Regions from separate parts of the Actinoplanes sp. CA-030573 genome, predicted to be linked through region 2. Evidence: riboswitches for the same ligand, from Rfam matches in the RefSeq annotation. Region 2 holds a riboswitch; each other region holds the start of a gene.
The links. A riboswitch is a leader RNA that binds a small molecule or an ion and turns the genes downstream of it on or off. The one in region 2 is predicted to bind cyclic di-AMP.
Positions count from the first base shown of each region.

Region 1: it holds a riboswitch for cyclic di-AMP, as region 2 does, so the genes downstream of both, ACQP2F_RS30400 (NlpC/P60 family protein) here and ACQP2F_RS28555 (C40 family peptidase) in region 2, are expected to answer to the same signal.
Region 3: it holds a riboswitch for cyclic di-AMP, as region 2 does, so the genes downstream of both, ACQP2F_RS03170 (transglycosylase family protein) here and ACQP2F_RS28555 (C40 family peptidase) in region 2, are expected to answer to the same signal.

Region 1 is NZ_CP192038.1:6,592,866-6,598,306, forward strand. It holds gene ACQP2F_RS30385 (epoxide hydrolase family protein) at 1-670, opposite strand, end outside; gene ACQP2F_RS30390 (MarR family winged helix-turn-helix transcriptional regulator) at 744-1,187, shown strand; gene ACQP2F_RS30395 (M1 family metallopeptidase) at 1,212-2,549, shown strand; gene ACQP2F_RS30400 (NlpC/P60 family protein) at 2,600-3,595, opposite strand; cyclic di-AMP (ydaO/yuaA leader) riboswitch at 3,610-3,747, opposite strand; gene ACQP2F_RS30405 (M56 family metallopeptidase) at 3,870-4,772, opposite strand; gene ACQP2F_RS30410 (BlaI/MecI/CopY family transcriptional regulator) at 4,769-5,122, opposite strand; gene ACQP2F_RS30415 (cytochrome ubiquinol oxidase subunit I) at 5,207-5,441, shown strand, end outside.
Region 2 is NZ_CP192038.1:6,172,744-6,178,184, reverse strand. It holds gene ACQP2F_RS28565 (DEAD/DEAH box helicase) at 1-2,077, shown strand, start outside; gene ACQP2F_RS28560 (Pr6Pr family membrane protein) at 2,074-2,796, shown strand; gene ACQP2F_RS28555 (C40 family peptidase) at 3,004-3,654, opposite strand; cyclic di-AMP (ydaO/yuaA leader) riboswitch at 3,661-3,808, opposite strand; gene ACQP2F_RS28550 (XdhC family protein) at 3,955-5,064, opposite strand; gene ACQP2F_RS28545 (DUF2000 family protein) at 5,123-5,441, opposite strand, start outside.
Region 3 is NZ_CP192038.1:685,096-690,536, forward strand. It holds gene ACQP2F_RS03145 (VTT domain-containing protein) at 1-138, opposite strand, end outside; gene ACQP2F_RS03150 (SDR family oxidoreductase) at 215-850, shown strand; gene ACQP2F_RS03155 (GatB/YqeY domain-containing protein) at 906-1,268, opposite strand; gene ACQP2F_RS03160 (LysR family transcriptional regulator) at 1,357-2,250, opposite strand; gene ACQP2F_RS03165 (YybH family protein) at 2,342-2,686, shown strand; gene ACQP2F_RS03170 (transglycosylase family protein) at 2,751-3,443, opposite strand; cyclic di-AMP (ydaO/yuaA leader) riboswitch at 3,445-3,601, opposite strand; gene ACQP2F_RS03175 (saccharopine dehydrogenase family protein) at 3,828-5,069, shown strand; gene ACQP2F_RS03180 (TetR/AcrR family transcriptional regulator) at 5,171-5,441, opposite strand, start outside.

The DNA of each region.
Region 1 (5,441 bases), 420 kb from region 2:
ACAGCACCTGATGCGGATGCCGGTTGCCGGCCAGCTGCCGGGTCTTCGCCAGCCGGGCGGCGTCGACCTCGCTCAGCGGCCCGTCGTAGGCGCCACCGGTCGGCATGAAGTTGACGTGCACCCCGATGACGTGTTCCGGCGCGACCGCGGCCAGCAGCCGGGAGATGCCGGATCCCCAGTCGCCGCCCTGCGCGCCGTATCGCTCGTAGCCCAGACGCTCCATCAGGGTGGCCCACGCCCGGGCCACCCGCTCCTGCCCCCAGCCGCGCGAGCGCGTCGGCCCCGAGAAGCCGTAGCCCGGAATCGCCGGGACCACCAGGTGGAAGCGGGGCATGAGCAGCGGGATCAGCTCGAGGAACTCGGCGACCGAGCCCGGCCAGCCGTGCGTGAGGATCAGTGGGATCGCCGCCGGATCGGCCGACCGGACGTGCAGGAACCACACCCGCTCGCCGTCGATCGTTTCGACCCTCGGCCCGTACGCGTTGAGCGCCGCCTCGTGCGCCCGCCAGTCGAACGTGGCCCAGGCCGTCGTGAGCTGCCGCACGCGGTCGAGCGGTATGCCGTAGTCCCAGCCGGCATCGGGCAGCTCGTCGGGCCATCGGGTGCGGGCGAGCCGGTCGTGGAGATCGTCGAGGTCGGCCTGCGGAACGTGTAGCGCGAATTCGTTCATGCGGCTAACGTTAGGCCCACGAACATTCAGATGGCAAACGTTAGGTAGGTAAACGTAATGTTAAAGTTGGCATATGGAGCAACTGCCGAGCTGGCTGCTGACCCAGACCGCGGCGCACGCCGGTCGCCTGGTTCACGACGGCTTCGCCGAGGTCGGCGCCCGCGGCTACCACTACCGCCTGCTCAACTCGCTGCTCGAGGAGGGTCCGGCGAGCCAGGCCGACCTCGGCCGGCGCACCGGCATCCACCTGAGCGACATGGTCGCCGCGCTCAACGAGCTGCAGCGCGAGGGCTATGTCGCCCGCGAGCCCGACCCGGCCGACCGCCGGCGGAATGTCATCACGCTCACCCGGCCCGGCCGCCTGCGTGCCGCCGAGCTGACCAAGCGGGCGCACGACGTGCAGGAGAGGCTGCTGGCGCCGCTGACCGAGGCCGAGCGCGGCCAGCTGCTCTCGACGCTCGTCAAGCTCCTGGACCACCACCTGAGGCAAGGGATTCCCCCGTTGCCCAAGGAGTAGGACGGCATTCATTCTCGTCGAATGATGAGACGAGTGCTCCCCGCCTTGCTCGCCCTGACCGCGACCATCGCCGTGCCGGCCACCCCGGCCCGCGCGGCGGCCACCGACGCGACCCGTACGCCGGCGACCCCGGCCTACACCATCAACCTGACCAGCAACGGCACCGGCGGCGTGTGGACCGGCCACGAGAGCGTGACCTTCTCCAACGCCTCGGCGGTCCCGCTGACCGAGGTCTACCTGCGTCTGTGGGACAACGCCCACGGCACCTGCACGAGCCTGCCGATCAAGGTCACCAACGTCACCGGCGGCACCCCGGGCGCGCTCGAGGTCGCCTGCACGGCGCTGAAGATCACGCTGCCCGCGCCGCTGGCCCAGGGCGCGACCGGCAGCGTCGGCTTCGACCTGTCGATCACGGTGACCGACGGGATCGACCGGTTCGGCCACGACGGCAGCTACTACTTCATCGGCAACGCGATCCCGGTGCTGGCCGTGCGCGACGCGGCGGGCTGGCATCTGGACCCGTACACGAACAACGGGGAGTCCTTCTACGCGCTCGCCTCGGACTACACCGTCGCGCTCGATCACCCGAGCACGATCTCGGTGCCCGCGACCGGCACCTCGGTCGACCGGGCCGGCAGCAGTGGGCGTACGGTCACCACCGCCACCGGGAAGAAGGTGCGCGAGTTCGCCTGGGCCGCCGGGCCGTTCCGCAAGATCTCCGGAACCACGGCGGGCGGCGTCGCGGTGAACGTCTACTCGGTGAGCTCGATCAGCACGTCGAGCGCCAACTCGATGCTGAGCACGGCCAGGTCCGCCCTCGACGCGCACTCGTCCCGCTTCGGCGCCTACCCCTACGGCGAGGCCGACGTGGTGCTGGACAACGGCTACTGGTTCGGCGGTATGGAGTACCCGGGCTTCGTGCTCGACGTCATCAGCTCGACGGCGCTGGCGCACGAGCTCGCCCACCAGTGGTTCTACGGGATCGTCGGCGACGACGAGTACACGACGCCGTGGCTCGACGAGGGCTTCACCGACTACGCCACCGATCTGTACTTCAACAAGACCGGCAGCGGCTGCGGGATCACCTGGCAGTCGAGCGCCGAGAAGCTGACCAACTCGATGGCTTACTGGGACGCGCACCCGAGCCGCTACAGCACCGTGGTCTACGGCTACGGCAAGTGCACGCTGCACGACCTGCGCCGGCTGATCGGCACGACGGCGATGGCAAACCTGCTCAAGTCGTACGCGGCGTCGCACTGGTACGGGGTCTCGACGGTGGCCGACTTCAAGGCCGCGGCGCAGGCCGCCGCCGGCTCGACCAGCCTCACCTCGTTCTGGGCGGCGCACCGCGTCGAGGGCTGACCGCACACGGAAAGGGGCCGCCCGCGGGCGGCCCCTTTCTGCGCGAACTCTCAGCCCGGACGCCGGAAACCGGCGATCGGTCCCACCTTGTCGAGCACCGCCATCCGCACATGGTCACCCGTGTGCGGGGCGTGCACCACCTTGCCGCCACCTATGTAGATGGCGACGTGATGGAGGCTGCCCGGATAGAAGAAGACCAGGTCACCCGGTTGCAACTCGTCCCGCGACACCGCCTTGCCCTCGCCCCACTGGTCCTTCGTGTAGTGGTCGAGGAAGACGCCGACGCTGGCCCACGCCGCCTTCGTCAGACCCGAGCAGTCGTAGCTGTTCGGGCCCTCGGAGCCGAAGACGTAGGGCTTGCCGACGAGGTCGCAGGCTCGCTGCGCCGCACGGCCGCCCTTGTCCTGGCTGTAGGTGACGGGGCACGGCCCGGTCTTGAACGGGCCGTCGGACTCGCCGGCCGCGCCGTACGCCGCGAGCCGCAGCTTCTGGAGCGAGTCGATCTTCTTCTGGATCGCGGCCTTCTGCTGCGCGAGCTGGCTGTCGCGCGCCGCGATCGACTTGGTCAGCACGTCCAGGTCGGACTTCATGCCGGCGTACTTGTCGCGCAGCTTGGCGACGCCGGCGATCTGGTCCTGCTGGTGCCGAGCAAGCTGATCGAGGTAGGTCAGCTTGTCGGTCAGGCCGGTGGGCGACCCACTCATGATCATGGCGTTGAACGCGTTGGGCGCACCCTGCTTGTACGCGTCGACGGCCATCCCCCGCACCTGGGACAGGGCGACATCCACCTGGATCTGGAGCGGAGTGAGCTGGGTCGTGAGCTTCTTCAGCTGAGCCTGGTTCTTGAGCAGCTTGCCGTGCACGTCGTTGTACTGCTCGATGACCGGCTCGAGTTCGTTCCACTGCTTGTCGATCTGGGCCTCGACGCTGGCCGGCGAGGGTGTCGCTTGCGCTACGGACGGGCCGGTGAAGACGATCCCGACCGCTGCGACAGCGCAGGCGAGGCTGCGCAGAACTGCGGCGCGGCGCGCCCCAATCCGTTTCACGTAGGTGCGTTATCCCTTCTTCCATCAAGCCGCCGACCGGGTTAGCTGACGGGTTCGGGCGGGAAGCGCGCCCGGCCGCAAGGGATCGCGGCTTCACCCCGACTACTCGGGTCCCCGGTTCGTCGCCATGGACGATTAGGCGGTGGTCCGTCAGATCGGCCGGATGGACGATGGGGGGCTGCCGAACCGGGGACCACCGTACTCCCGATCAAGTCGTTAACTGAAGCTGCCACGACCAGGAAACTGCTTGCACAGCAGGGGCTACGGACAGTGACTACAACGGCCAGGCTTCCAGGGCGCGGTCGAGCCACGGGAGCACCAGGATCACGGTCGGTAATACCAGCAGGGCCAGGGCGCCGAGCGCGACGGTCGCGGTGAGGGCGATCGAGGACCTCGGCGGCGCGGCCAGGCGGGCGAGGCGGCGGTCCCGGGCGTCCGTTCCGGGCGCGACATCCTCCGACAGAGGGACAGCGCCGGTCAGGCGTTCCAGGGCGCCGCGCAGCGGCGCGGACCCGGTGCGGCGGCGTGCGGCATCGTCGGCCACCATCTCCAGCAGCAGATGTACGGCGTTCAGCGGCGCCCGGCTGCGCAACGGCGCCGGGACGGCGCGATAGAACGCGGTGAACGACTCCATCACCACCTCATGGCGGTGCCGCAGGTGGGTCTGCTCGTGGGCGAGGACGGCCTCGACCTCGGACCGGCCGAGCAGCCGGAGCGCGCCGTCGCTGAGCACCACGCGCGCCTCCCGGCCGGGCACGCAGTAGGCGAGCGGCAGGTTGCCCTGGAGCACCCGCACGTTGTCGTCGTCGAGCTCCTGGCGCTGCTCGGCCCGGTCGAGCAGGTCGACCAGCAGCCGGTGCCGGGCGCGGCGCTCGCGGGAGCGCCGGGTGACACCGTAGAGGGACCAGAGCAGCCGCAGCACGATCGTGGCCGCGACGGCGAGGGCGCCGACCAGGGCCGCGGCGGTGACCGGCCGCCCGGCGCCGGCCGCGCGGGCCAGTTCTTCGGGGCCGGCCAGCACCACGCCGAGCGCGGAGAGCACCGCGGTCAAGGTGATCGCCTGCCAGAGCAGCACGGCCGCGGCCGGCGCGCGGTCGGGCCACCGGGCGGCGGCGAGGACGCCCGGCACGACGAGCGACAGGGTCAGCCCGAGGGCGCCGAGCAGCAGGGCGGTCACCGCTCGTTCTTGGCGACGGCCTCGAGGGCGGCCTTCAGAGCCTCCGGCGGCAGCTGCCCGACGAAGTAGGCGAGCGCCGCGTCCTGGTCGGCGCTGGCGCTGAGCGCGTCGAGCATGACCGAGGCCGTCATCTCCTCGCGGGACTGCGTGGTGGCGTACCGATAGGCGCGGTCCGCTTTCTGCTCCGTCACCACCCGTTTCTTGGCCAGGCGGTGCAGCACCGTCATCACCGTCGTGTAGGCGAGGTCGCGCTCGGGCCCGATCGACTCGTGGACCTGGCGCACGGTGAGCGGCTCACCCGCGTCCCACAACACGTTCATGACCACACGTTCCAGGTCTCCCAGCGCCATGGACCAAAGTCTACTGCACAACGTCGTACTACGAGGCGTAGTATCTACTACGCGACGTCGTATTCGTTGTTGACGGGGGACCCGATGGACGTGCTCGACCTGACCCGGCTGCAGTTCGCGGTCGTGACGATCTATCACTACTTTTTCGTGCCGCTGTCGATCAGCCTGGCGGCGATCGCGGCCGGCCTGGAGATCACCTGGCTGCGCACCGGCGACGACAAGTTTCGCGACCTCACGAAATTCGTCGGGAAGCTGCTGATCGTCACGTTCGCGGTCGGCGTGGTCACCGGCCTGGTGCAGGAGTTCCAGTTCGGCATGG
Region 2 (5,441 bases):
CCACGACGCCGACGCGGCCCGCAAGCACGACGTGCACCCCGAGCTGCTGCGCTACACGCGCGAGATGGAGCGCCGGCTCGAGCTCACCGACCGTGCGCACGGCCCGGGCTTCCGCGGCCGGTCCCGCCGCTGGCAGCCACCGCCGCGACCGGAGGTGGTCGACCGGCTCGAGCGGGGTGGCCTGCTGCCGGCGATCCTGTTCATCTTCAGCCGGGCGGGCTGCGACGCGGCCGTCCAGCAGTGCCTGTCGGCGGGACTGCGGCTCACCGACTCCGACGAGCGCGCCGAGATCCGCCGCATCGCCGACGCGCGGGTGGCCGGCATCCCGCGCGAGGACCTCTCGGTGCTGGGCTACTGGGAGTGGCTGGACGGGCTCGAGCGGGGCGTCGCCGCACACCACGCCGGCATGCTGCCCGCGTTCAAGGAGGCCGTCGAGGAGTGCTTCGTCCGGGGGCTCGTCAAGGCGGTGTTCGCGACCGAGACCCTCGCCTTGGGCATCAACATGCCGGCTCGCTGCGTGGTGCTCGAGCGGCTGGTCAAGTTCAACGGCGAGGCCCACGTCGACCTGACCCCGGGGGAGTACACGCAGCTCACCGGACGGGCCGGGCGTCGCGGCATCGACGTCGAGGGCCACGCGGTCGTGCTCTGGAGTCCCGAGGTCGACCCGCGGCACGTCGCCGGCCTCGCCTCCACGCGCACCTACCCGCTCCGGTCGTCGTTCCGCCCGTCGTACAACATGGCGGTCAACCTGGTCGGCTCGGTCGGCGCCGACCGGGCGCACGACCTGCTGGAGTCCTCGTTCGCGCAGTTCCAGGCCGACCGGTCGGTGGTCGGGCTGGCGCGTCAGGTGCAAAGAAACATCGACACCATGCAGACGTACGGTGAGGACGCCGCCTGCCATCACGGCGACTTCGACGAGTACTTCGCGATCCGGGTCGCCATCGCCGATCGGGAGAAGGCCCTGGCCCGGCAGGGTGCCAGCCAGCGCCGGGCGGCGGCGGTGTCCTCGCTGGAGCGGCTGCGGGTCGGCGACGTGATCCGGGTGCCGCAGGGCCGGCGGGCCGGGCTGGCCGTGGTGCTGGAGGCGCCGACCGGCGGGTTCGGCGAGCCGCGGCCGCTGGTGCTGACCCAGGATCGCTGGGCGGGCCGGGTCAGCCCCGCCGATTTCCCGGGCGCCGCCGAGGTGCTGGAGCGCATCCGCGTACCGAAGCACTTCAACCACCGCTCGCCCGCCGCCCGCCGTGACCTCGCCGCCCAGGTCTCCGCCACCGGCCTCGATCGTCATGGCAGCGGCCGCCGCGGCCGGCGCGGCGGCGGCAACACCGGGGAGGACGCCGAGATCGCCCTGCTCAAGGTGCAGATGCGCCAGCACCCCTGCCATGCGTGCCCGGAGCGCGAGGAGCATGCCCGCTGGGCCGAGCGGCGCCACCGCCTGCAGCGCGACACCGACGCCCTGCGCGACAAGGTGGCCGGCCGTACGGGTTCGCTGGCCCGCACGTTCGACCAGGTGTGCGCGGTGCTGCGCGACCGCGGCTACCTCTCGCCCGCCGGTGACGTCACCGAGGCCGGCCGCATGCTGGGCCGCATCTGGTCCGAGGCCGACCTGCTGGTCGCCGAGTGCCTGCGCCAGGGCGTGTGGGAGGGGCTCGAGCCCGACGAGCTGGCCGCGGCGGTGTCCATGGTGCTCTACGAGTCGCGCCGCGAGGGCGACGACCGCGCCTCGGTGCCGAAGGGTCCGATCACGGCGGCCGTCGACGCCGGCACCAAGCTGTGGGCCGAGATCGCCGCCGACGAGGCCGACCACGGCCTCCAGCTCACCCGCGAGCCCGACCCCGGGTTCGTCTGGCCGATGTACCGCTGGGCGCGCGGCGAGCCGCTGGCCCAGGTGCTGGCGAGCGGGCACAACTACGACGCCGACATGCCGGCGGGTGACTTCGTACGGTGGGCGCGTCAGGTGCTCGACCTGCTCGGCCAGGTCAAGGACGCGCCGGCGGCGTCCGAGGGCGTCCGGTCCGCGGCCCGCAAGGCGATCAAGGCGGTCAACCGGGGCGTGCTGGCCTATCAGGCGGAACTATGAGGATCTACGGCACGCCGCAGTTCGGGCTGCGCGCGCTCATCGTCGTCTGCGGGGTGGCCGGGCTGCTGCTCAACGAGCAGCGGCTCGTCTACTACACGGCGCAGAGCAACCTGATCGTCCTGGCGTACTTCGTCGGCGCTCTGTATTGGATGGTCAAGCGGTCCACCGTCGACCCGCCCGCCCCACGCTGGCGCGGTGCCGTCACGCTGTGGATCCTGATCACCGGCCTGATCTCGCACTTCCTGCTCAGCCACGGCGCCAACCCGCTGCCCGGCCTGGCCGCAGCCGACCAGTCCACCGCGCTGGCGAACTGGTCGCTGTTCCTCGTGCACTACGTGGTGCCGGTGCTCGTGCTGGTGGACTGGGTGGCGTTCGGCCCGCACCGGGTCGTGCGCTGGCGGGACATCCCGCTCTGGATCGCCTACCCGCTCGGCTACGGCGTCCTGATCGAGCTGCGCGGAGCCCTCTTCCCGGTGGCGCCGGTGCGCTACCCGTATTTCTTCCTCGACCCGGCCGGGCACGGGTACGGCTGGGTCGGTCTCCAGTTCCTGCAGCTGGGCGTGGAGTTCGGCGTGCTGGGCGCCCTGATCGTGGCCCTCGACCGCCTCGCGTCGTGGCGGCAGCGCCCGGAAAAGTCGGAAATGTACGGCAGGGACGAGGCGAGGGAGGAAGCAGAGCGTCCGGCGCCGGGCTCGGAGGACGCCGTCCTGCAGAAGTGAGGGGCGGCCCCGTGTGCGGCGCCGCGGGCAATGGGCGGTGCGGCCGGGCGTGCGCGCGGGTGCCGGGCGTGTGCGGTGCGGCGGGCAATGGGGAGTGCGGCCGGGCGTCCGGGCGTGCGCGGGTGCCGGGCGTGTGCGGCGCGGCGGGCTTGTGGCGTTCGGTATGAGCGTGGCCCGGCCACCGGGGTCGGTGACCGGGCCGGTTAGTCAGAGCGCCACGCGGCCGAAGCGGACGTGGGCCGGGTCCCAGATCTTCGCCAGGCGGACGCGGTCTCCGGCCTTGGGGGCGTGCCAGACCTTGCCGCCGCCGGCGTAGACGGCCACGTGGTAGGCGCGGCCGCCCTGCAGCCAGAAGACCAGGTCGCCGGGGCGGGCGGCGGTGCGGCTGATCGGGTGGGCGGCGTGGTACTGGGCGTTGGCGGTGCGGGGGAGCCGCACGCGGACGGCGCGGTAGGCGTAACCGGCCAGGCCCGAGCAGTCGAAGGCGCGCGGGCCGGCGGCGCCGTAGCGGTAGGGCTTGCCGCGCTGGGCGCTCGCCACCGCGGTGACCCGGGTGCCGCGGATTCGCAGCAGCTGAGCGCGCGAGTAGGCGGCGCGGACAGCGGATGCGGAAGCGGCGCGGCGGGCGGCGGGGGCAGCGGCGTCGAGGACGACGGCGGCGCTGGTCGCAAAGCCCGCGGAACCAGCGGGGTCGGGAGCCGTGGCGGCGGTCGTCAGCCCGGCTCGGGCAGTCGCCCGGAGCGACGGTGCGGCCTCGGCGGGAGCGGCCCCGAGCAGGGCGGCGGAAGCGGACACCAGGGCGGCGAACGCCCACACGGTGACGGACTTGGGCACGGTGAAGCGGACCTTGACGGGCACGTGGGATCCTGGTCCTTCAACCGCCTGCGAGGTTAGCTGTCGGGTTGGGCCTGAAGGCGGCCTGTCGCGCACGGCGACTTCACCCCAAGCCGGCCGTTGAGCCGGCGCAATCGGGTTCCCCGCTCCCGCCCACTGAAGTTTCCGATCGGAGACAGGTCATGGTCCGCCGCGCGGTGGGCGGGACTCGGCGTCCCCGCGGCGGATGGCGGCCGCCGCGCCGGAGAGCGCGGTGGCGGCAAGGGAATCGATCGGGCCCTCGGCGCGGATCCGGCAGCGAAACGCGCAGCCGCTACCGGATGGCTACCCGTGAATCGGGGCGTCGAGGCCGGTGAGGGGCAGACCGGACCCGCCCCAGGCGGTCGCGACGATCTCCGCGGCGATCGCCACGGCCGTCTCCTCAGGGGTGCGCGCGCCGAGGTCGAGGCCGATCGGAGCGGACAACCGGGACAGCTGGGCCTCGGTGACACCGGCCTCGCGCAGGCGGCGCAGGCGGTCGGAATGGGTGCGGCGGCTGCCCATCACGCCGATGTAGCGCGCGGGGGTGCGCAAGGCGACTTCCAGGAGCGGCACGTCGAACTTGGGATCGTGAGTCAGGACACAGAGCACGGTCCGCTCGTCGACCGTCGTGGACTCCAGATAGCGGTGTGGCCACTGGACTACCAGCTCGTCCGCGCTGGGAATGCGTTTGCGGGTGGCGAAGACCGGACGGGCGTCGCAGACCGTGACGCGGTAGCCGAGGAAGCGCCCGATCCGGGCGACGGCGCCGGCGAAGTCGATGGCGCCGAAGATGATCATGCGGGGCGGGGGGAGGAACGTCTGGACGAAGACCTCGACGTCCTCCCGGCGCTGCTCGCCGTGCGAGCCCAGGCGGACCGAGCCGGTCACCCCGGCCGAGAGCATGCCGGCCGCCTGCTGCCCGGCGGCGCGGTCCAGGCCGGCATCGCCGAGCGTGCCGGCGACCCGGGCGGGGACGCCGGACTCGCCCGACGTGCCGGCGACCCGACCCGGCCACACCACCAGCTGGTTGCCGGCCGTCGACACGGTCGCGACCGGCCGGCCGGCGGCGATGGCGGCGAGCACGTCGTCGAGGTCGGTGAGCGCCGAAGACGGCTGGACGAGCACCTCGATGGTGCCGCCGCACGTGAGCCCGACCTCGAAGGCGTCGCCGTCGCTCACCCCGTACGTGTGCTGCTGCGCCTTGCGGGTGTTGATGACCTCCTCGGCGGCGGCGTACACCGCGCCCTCGACGCAGCCGCCGGAGACGCTGCCGAGCACCTCGCCGTGCTCGCTGACGGCCATCGCCGAGCCGGGCGGGCGCGGGGCGGAGTTCCATGTGCGCACGACCGTGGCGACCGCGAACGCGAGGCCCTCGGCTCGCCACGCGATCAGTCCGTCCACGATGTCCCGCACGGCCCCACCCTCCGGTATCAAAGGCGCCGTCGTCGACAAGTGTGGAGCATGCCCGGCCTCACGGGTGCATCACCGCGCCTTTCATCACCTTGTCGACGGCGTTGCGCGGGCCGTAAACCGCCATTCCGACCAGATCCAGCGCCTCGGTCGGGACCGCGCGCACGGCCGCCCGATTGTCCGCGTCGTGGCCGGTCGTGAACAGATCCGAGGTGAAAACCGCAACCGGCAATCCGCGCCCGATCGCCCGCGAATGGGCGGCCGTGAGCAGTTCCTTTCCGCCCGCGAAAATCAGCACCGGCTGGCGGAACATCGGCAGGTATCGTACGTCGCCGGCGTCCTCGTACGGCTCGCCGACGACCTCGGGAACAACCGTGCCG
Region 3 (5,441 bases), 4.5 Mb from region 2:
CCCGAGCGCGATCAGCGCCGTGGCGGCCGGCAGCACCAGGCCCGCAACGATCGCCGACTCGGCCGCGACCAGCACGCCGACGACCACGTAAACCAGGATCGGAGGCATTCCGCCGAGGAGATCGTTAAGGAAGGACACGCTGGTCACGCTATGCAGCCGATTCGCGACCCTCAATCGGTGATCGCCCTTAGGGACGCCGGGGTATGACTGAGGGATGGACATCCTCGTAGCCGGCGGCCACGGTCAGGTCGCCCTCCGCCTGTTGAAGCTGCTCGCCGCCGACGGCCACACCGCACGCGGCCTTATCCGCAAGCCCGAGCAGGCCGAGGACCTGCGCGCGGTCGGCGCCGTCCCGGTGATCGGCGACCTCGAGAACGACCCGTCCCTCTCCGCTTACGTAGAGGGCGCCGACGCCGTGGTCTTCGCGGCCGGCGCCGGTCCGGGCAGCGGCCCCGCCCGGAAGCGCACGGTCGACCTGGGCGGCGCCGTCAAGCTCGCCGACGCCGCCATGGACCAGAAGGTGAATCGTTACGTCATGGTCTCGTCGATCGGTGCCCAGGACCCGGCCTCATCGGGCGCCATGCGGCCCTATCTCGAGGCCAAAGCGGAAGCCGACGCCTATGTGGTGGCCAGCGGCCTCGATTACACGATTGTCCGCCCCGGTCACCTCACCGACGACCCCGGCACGGGTCTCGTGACCGTCTCCCGGACCTTGGGCAACCGCGGACCTATCCCCCGTGACGATGTCGCGGCCGTGCTCGCGGCGTGCCTCACCACGCCCGCCACCATTGGTGTCACCTTCGAGCTGTTCGCCGGCGAGACCCCGATCGCGGAGGCCCTGCGGTTCTGAGCCGTGCGGGCGGTTTCGAGCCGTGCGGGCGGTTCTGAGCCGTGCGGGAGGACGGTCAGGCCGGCGGCAGGTGCGCCGCCAGCGCACGGACCTCACTGCGGAGCTGTTCCGCCCGGTCCGGGTGCCCGGCACGCTCGTATTGGTCGGCCGCCGTCTCCCGGTCGGCGAGCTCCGCCCGTACGATCCGCTCGATCTCTTCCTCGCTCAGCGTGCGCCGCTCCACCTCCGCCGCACCGACGCCGGTCGGCGCCTCTTCGATGGCGAGCCCCCTCGACGCGCCATCGGCCGGCACGACCGCCTCGGCATTGTCGATCGCAGCGAGCGTGGCGCGCAGTGCCGCCGTGGCCGCCCGGTCGCGCGATTTCATGGCAGCCGGGAGCGCGGCCCGGAGGCGGTGCCGGAGTGAGGTATCGGTCATGGCCGCGACGGTAACCGGCCATGACTGCCCGACGGCACCGATTTCCGTGGCGGCAGTCCTTCCATGACCGGTAGTCGCTGTGGAGTTCTCAACCAACCTCCGTCCGGCTCTCGCCGAACTCTCGTCTGCAATGCGGCAGCAGAGCGGCCAGGGCCGGACTAGGCCGATCCCGCCACACCAGAGCGAGCAGCGCCGGCAGCTCGACCCCCGAGATCGGCACGGCCACCAAACCCGGATGCAGCGACGCCATCGACTCGCTCAACACCGCAATGCCCAATCCTCGCGACGCCAGTTCGGCGACGGCTGTGGGTGCCGACGCGACCAACGCGACATCTGGGAACTTGCCCGCGGCCAAGCACGCCTCGTCAAATGCGGCGCGAATGCCGGTTCCCTCGGGCAACGTGATGAGAGCGTACGACAAGATCTCGAGCAGTGGTAAGTCCTTCTTTCCGGCCTGTGGATGGCCGGGCGGAACCAGTGCTACCAGGCCTTCCCGGGCGATCACGTGGCCGGTCAGCTGCGACGGTAGCTCGCCGGCGACACCGACGAGGGCGATGTCGGAGAAGCCGGCGAGCACGCGCTTGATGAGCGAGTCCGAGTCATCCTCCACGAGCTCGAGCTCGATCGCCGGGTACTCGTCGTGGAACGACGCGAGGGCCGCGAACAGCGGCTTGACCTCGCAGCCGCGGACCATCCCGACCGTGAGGTGACCGCGGACCAGCCCGTTGACCGCGTCGATCACCTCGCGCATGGCCTGGGCATTCTCGAGGGCTGCCTGAGCGAACGGAAAGGCGGCCTTCCCGGCCGTGGTCAGTCGGGCGACCCGGCCCGAGCGGTCGAACAGCGGCGATCCCAGCTCCTTCTCCAGGGCACGGATCTGAGCGCTCACACCGGACTGGCTGATGCGTACGCGCTCGGCGGCCCGGGTGAAGTTGGCCTCCTCGGCCACGGCGATGAAGTACTCGAGCTGGCGCAGTTCCATAACTGGGGATTCTAGCTACGAGAACAACTATGCGTTGGACTTCTGCTTGTGGTCGGCGAAGAGTGGCGGCATGACCGAACGAGCAAAGGCAATGAAGCCGGAAGACCTGACCCGTCTCTTCGTGGAGCGCGCCAACGCCAAGGATGCCGAGGGCATCGCGCTGCTGTACGAGGAGGACGCTGTCATGGCCTACCCGCCAGGTCAGCAGACCGTTGGCCGGGCGGCGATCCAGAAGTTCTGGGAGGACGTGCTGCCGAAGATGCCGTCGTTCCAGCCGGAGCCGCCGCTGCCCACTTTGATCAGTGGCGACCTGGCGCTGACCTCGACGCCGCCGAAGGACGGCGCGGGAGCGCGCGCCCAAGTGGTGCGCCGTCAGTCGGACGGCAGTTGGCTACGCGTGCTCGACCAGCCCGAGTTCGTGACACCGAAGGGCTGAGGCATGCCGCGGGGATGCGACCCGGCCACCGCGGGGGAGTGGCGACCGGGTCGCGAGCGGTGGATCAGAGAGCGATGCGCTGACCGGGGAAGATCAGGTTCGGGTTGGAGACAATGCCATGGTTCAGCTGGTAGAGGGTGTGCCAGCCGCCCTTGATGTGATTGCGGGTGGCGATGGCCGACAGCGTGTCGCCGGAGCGGACGACGTAGGTCTTGCCGGTGGCCTTCGCGGTCGTCGCACGGGTCACCACGTGCGACGACTTCGACGACTTCTTGGTCGTCTTGTGGGTGGTCGACTTCGAGGAGGTCGAGTGCTTCTTGTGCGAAGACTTCGACGTCGAGGACGACTTGGAGCCGGTGGTGTGCTTGGCCTTGTAGTGCTTCGAGGAGCCGGCCTTCTTGCCGCACACCGGCCAGGCGCCGATGCCCTGGCCGTCCAGGACCTTCTCGGCGATCCTGATCTGCTCCGAGCGGCTGGCCTTGTTGGCGGTGCTGGCGTACTTGCCGCCGCCGTAGGCCTTCCACGTACCGCGGGTGAACTGCAGCCCGCCGTAGAAGCCGTTGCCCGTGTTGATGCTCCAGTTGCCACCCGACTCGCACTGCGCGACGGCGTCCCAGTTCACACTGGACGCCTGGGCGGGGGAAGCCGGTCCGAGCAGAGCGGCCGTGCCCGCCACGCCGGCGGCCGTGAGGCCCAGCGCGAGACGGGCGTGCTTGCGCGCCCGCGACGTGCGGGCATGCTTGCGGATCTGTGCCATGACAGAGAAACCTCCACGCCTACGAGGTCAGCTGTCGGGTTCGGGCTGAGGTGCCCGGCCGCTCGTTCCGCGGCTTCACCCCGAGGCGCGATCTCCGCGCCGAGGAACTTGGGTCCCCCGCTCCCTGCCACGCGTTCGATTTCCGGCGGGCGGTGGCAGGGACTCGGCGTTCCACCCGCGGTGCCCGCGACTGCGGGACCGGCCGACGGTAACCACGAGGCCACGACATTGGCCAAGCTCGACAGGGGAAAGGTGACGTTGTTCTCACCGATTGCCCTATTTGATCTTTCTTTATGACGAGTATGACCGATAACGACCGATCTTTAATTACCGATCGGTAACTTGCCGCGACGGGGGCGGGATCCTGATGGAGAATCAGCGACCATGAGCGAGCGGGTCCGTGATCACGACATCGTCGTCTATGGTGCGTCCGGCTTTGTCGGCGTGCTCGTGGCGAAGTATCTGGCCGAGCACGCCCCGAAGGGCACGCGCGTGGCCCTTGCGGGACGGTCGGAAAGCAAGTTGTCCGAGGTCAGGGGCCGTCTGGGCGTCGACTGGCCGATCCTGGTGGCCGACGCCGCCGACGTGCCGGCCCTGGAGAAGCTCGCCAATGCGACCAAGGTTGTGATCACCACGGTCGGGCCCTACGCCAAATATGGCAAAGCGCTCGTCCGGGCCTGCGCCGCGGCCGGCACCGACTATGTGGACCTCACCGGTGAAGTCCTGTTCGCGCGGGAGAGCATCGACGAGAACCACGAGCTCGCCCGCACGACCGGCGCCCGGATCGTCCATTCGTGCGGGTTCGACTCGATCCCCTCGGACATCGGCGTGCATGTGCTCGATCAGCAGGTCAAGGCCGACGGCGCCGGCGAGCTCGCCGACACCACGCTGGTTGTCACCAGCATGAAGGGCGGCTTCAGCGGCGGCACGATCGACTCGATGCGACACCAGCTCGACATGGTCAAGACCGATCGGAAGCTGCGCAAGATCGCGGCCAGCCCGTACTCGCTGAGCCCCGACCGCGCGAAGGAGCCGGACCTCGGCCGGCAGGATGACACCGCCGTGCTCGACGCGTCCAAGGTGCACCCCCGGCTGCGGGGGATGCTGGCCCCGTTCGTCATGGCGTCCTACAACACGCGGGTGGTGCGGCGAAGCAACGCGCTGAGGAAGTGGGAGTACGGCCGAGCCTTCCGGTACCGCGAAGCGATGAGCGTGGGCACCTCGCCGCTCTCGCCGGTGATCGCGCACGGCACCCGGCTCGGGCTCGGCGCGCTGATGGCCGGCCTTTCGCTGCCGCCGACCCGGTATGTGCTCGACCGGGTGCTGCCCAAACCGGGGGAGGGACCGAGCGAGAAGGCGCGCAACTCCGGGCACTTCACGATGGACATCTTCGCGACGACGACCTCGGGCGCCCGCTACTCGGCGCGGGTCCGGGCCAAGGGTGACCCCGGCTACGCGGCCACGGCGGTCATGCTGAGCGAGTCGGCCTTGGCTCTGGTTCACGACCGCGATGCGCTGCCGCCGTCCGAGGGCGGCGTGCTGACCCCGGCCACCGCGCTCGGCGACGCGCTGGTGACCCGCCTCCGAGCAGCCGGAATGGAGATCACCGCAAGCAGAAGCGCCTAGGCCGAGGGCGGGGCCAAGCAGCCGGGCTCAGCGTAGGCGGCGTGGGGCGGGCGCCTGGCGCGGAGCCGGGCAGAGGGCTGATCGAGGCGCGGCGGAGACGGCTACAGCTGCTGCAGCACGGCCGTGCAGTAGTCGGTCAGATGATCGGCGAGCGGACCCGGGTCCTCCACCATGCCCTGGGACAGCCAGTCGATGATGACCTCGCTCAGGCCGGCCACGAGCGCGAGCAGCATCCGCTCGTACCGGAGCTCGTTGGTGGGGTGAGTCCCCACCCGGCGCAAGAGGTGCGCGAGGAACTGGGCGTCCTCGCGGAGCACGCCCCGCCGTCGCGTTTCCATGCGGGGTGCGTTGATGTAGATGACCTTGGCGCGC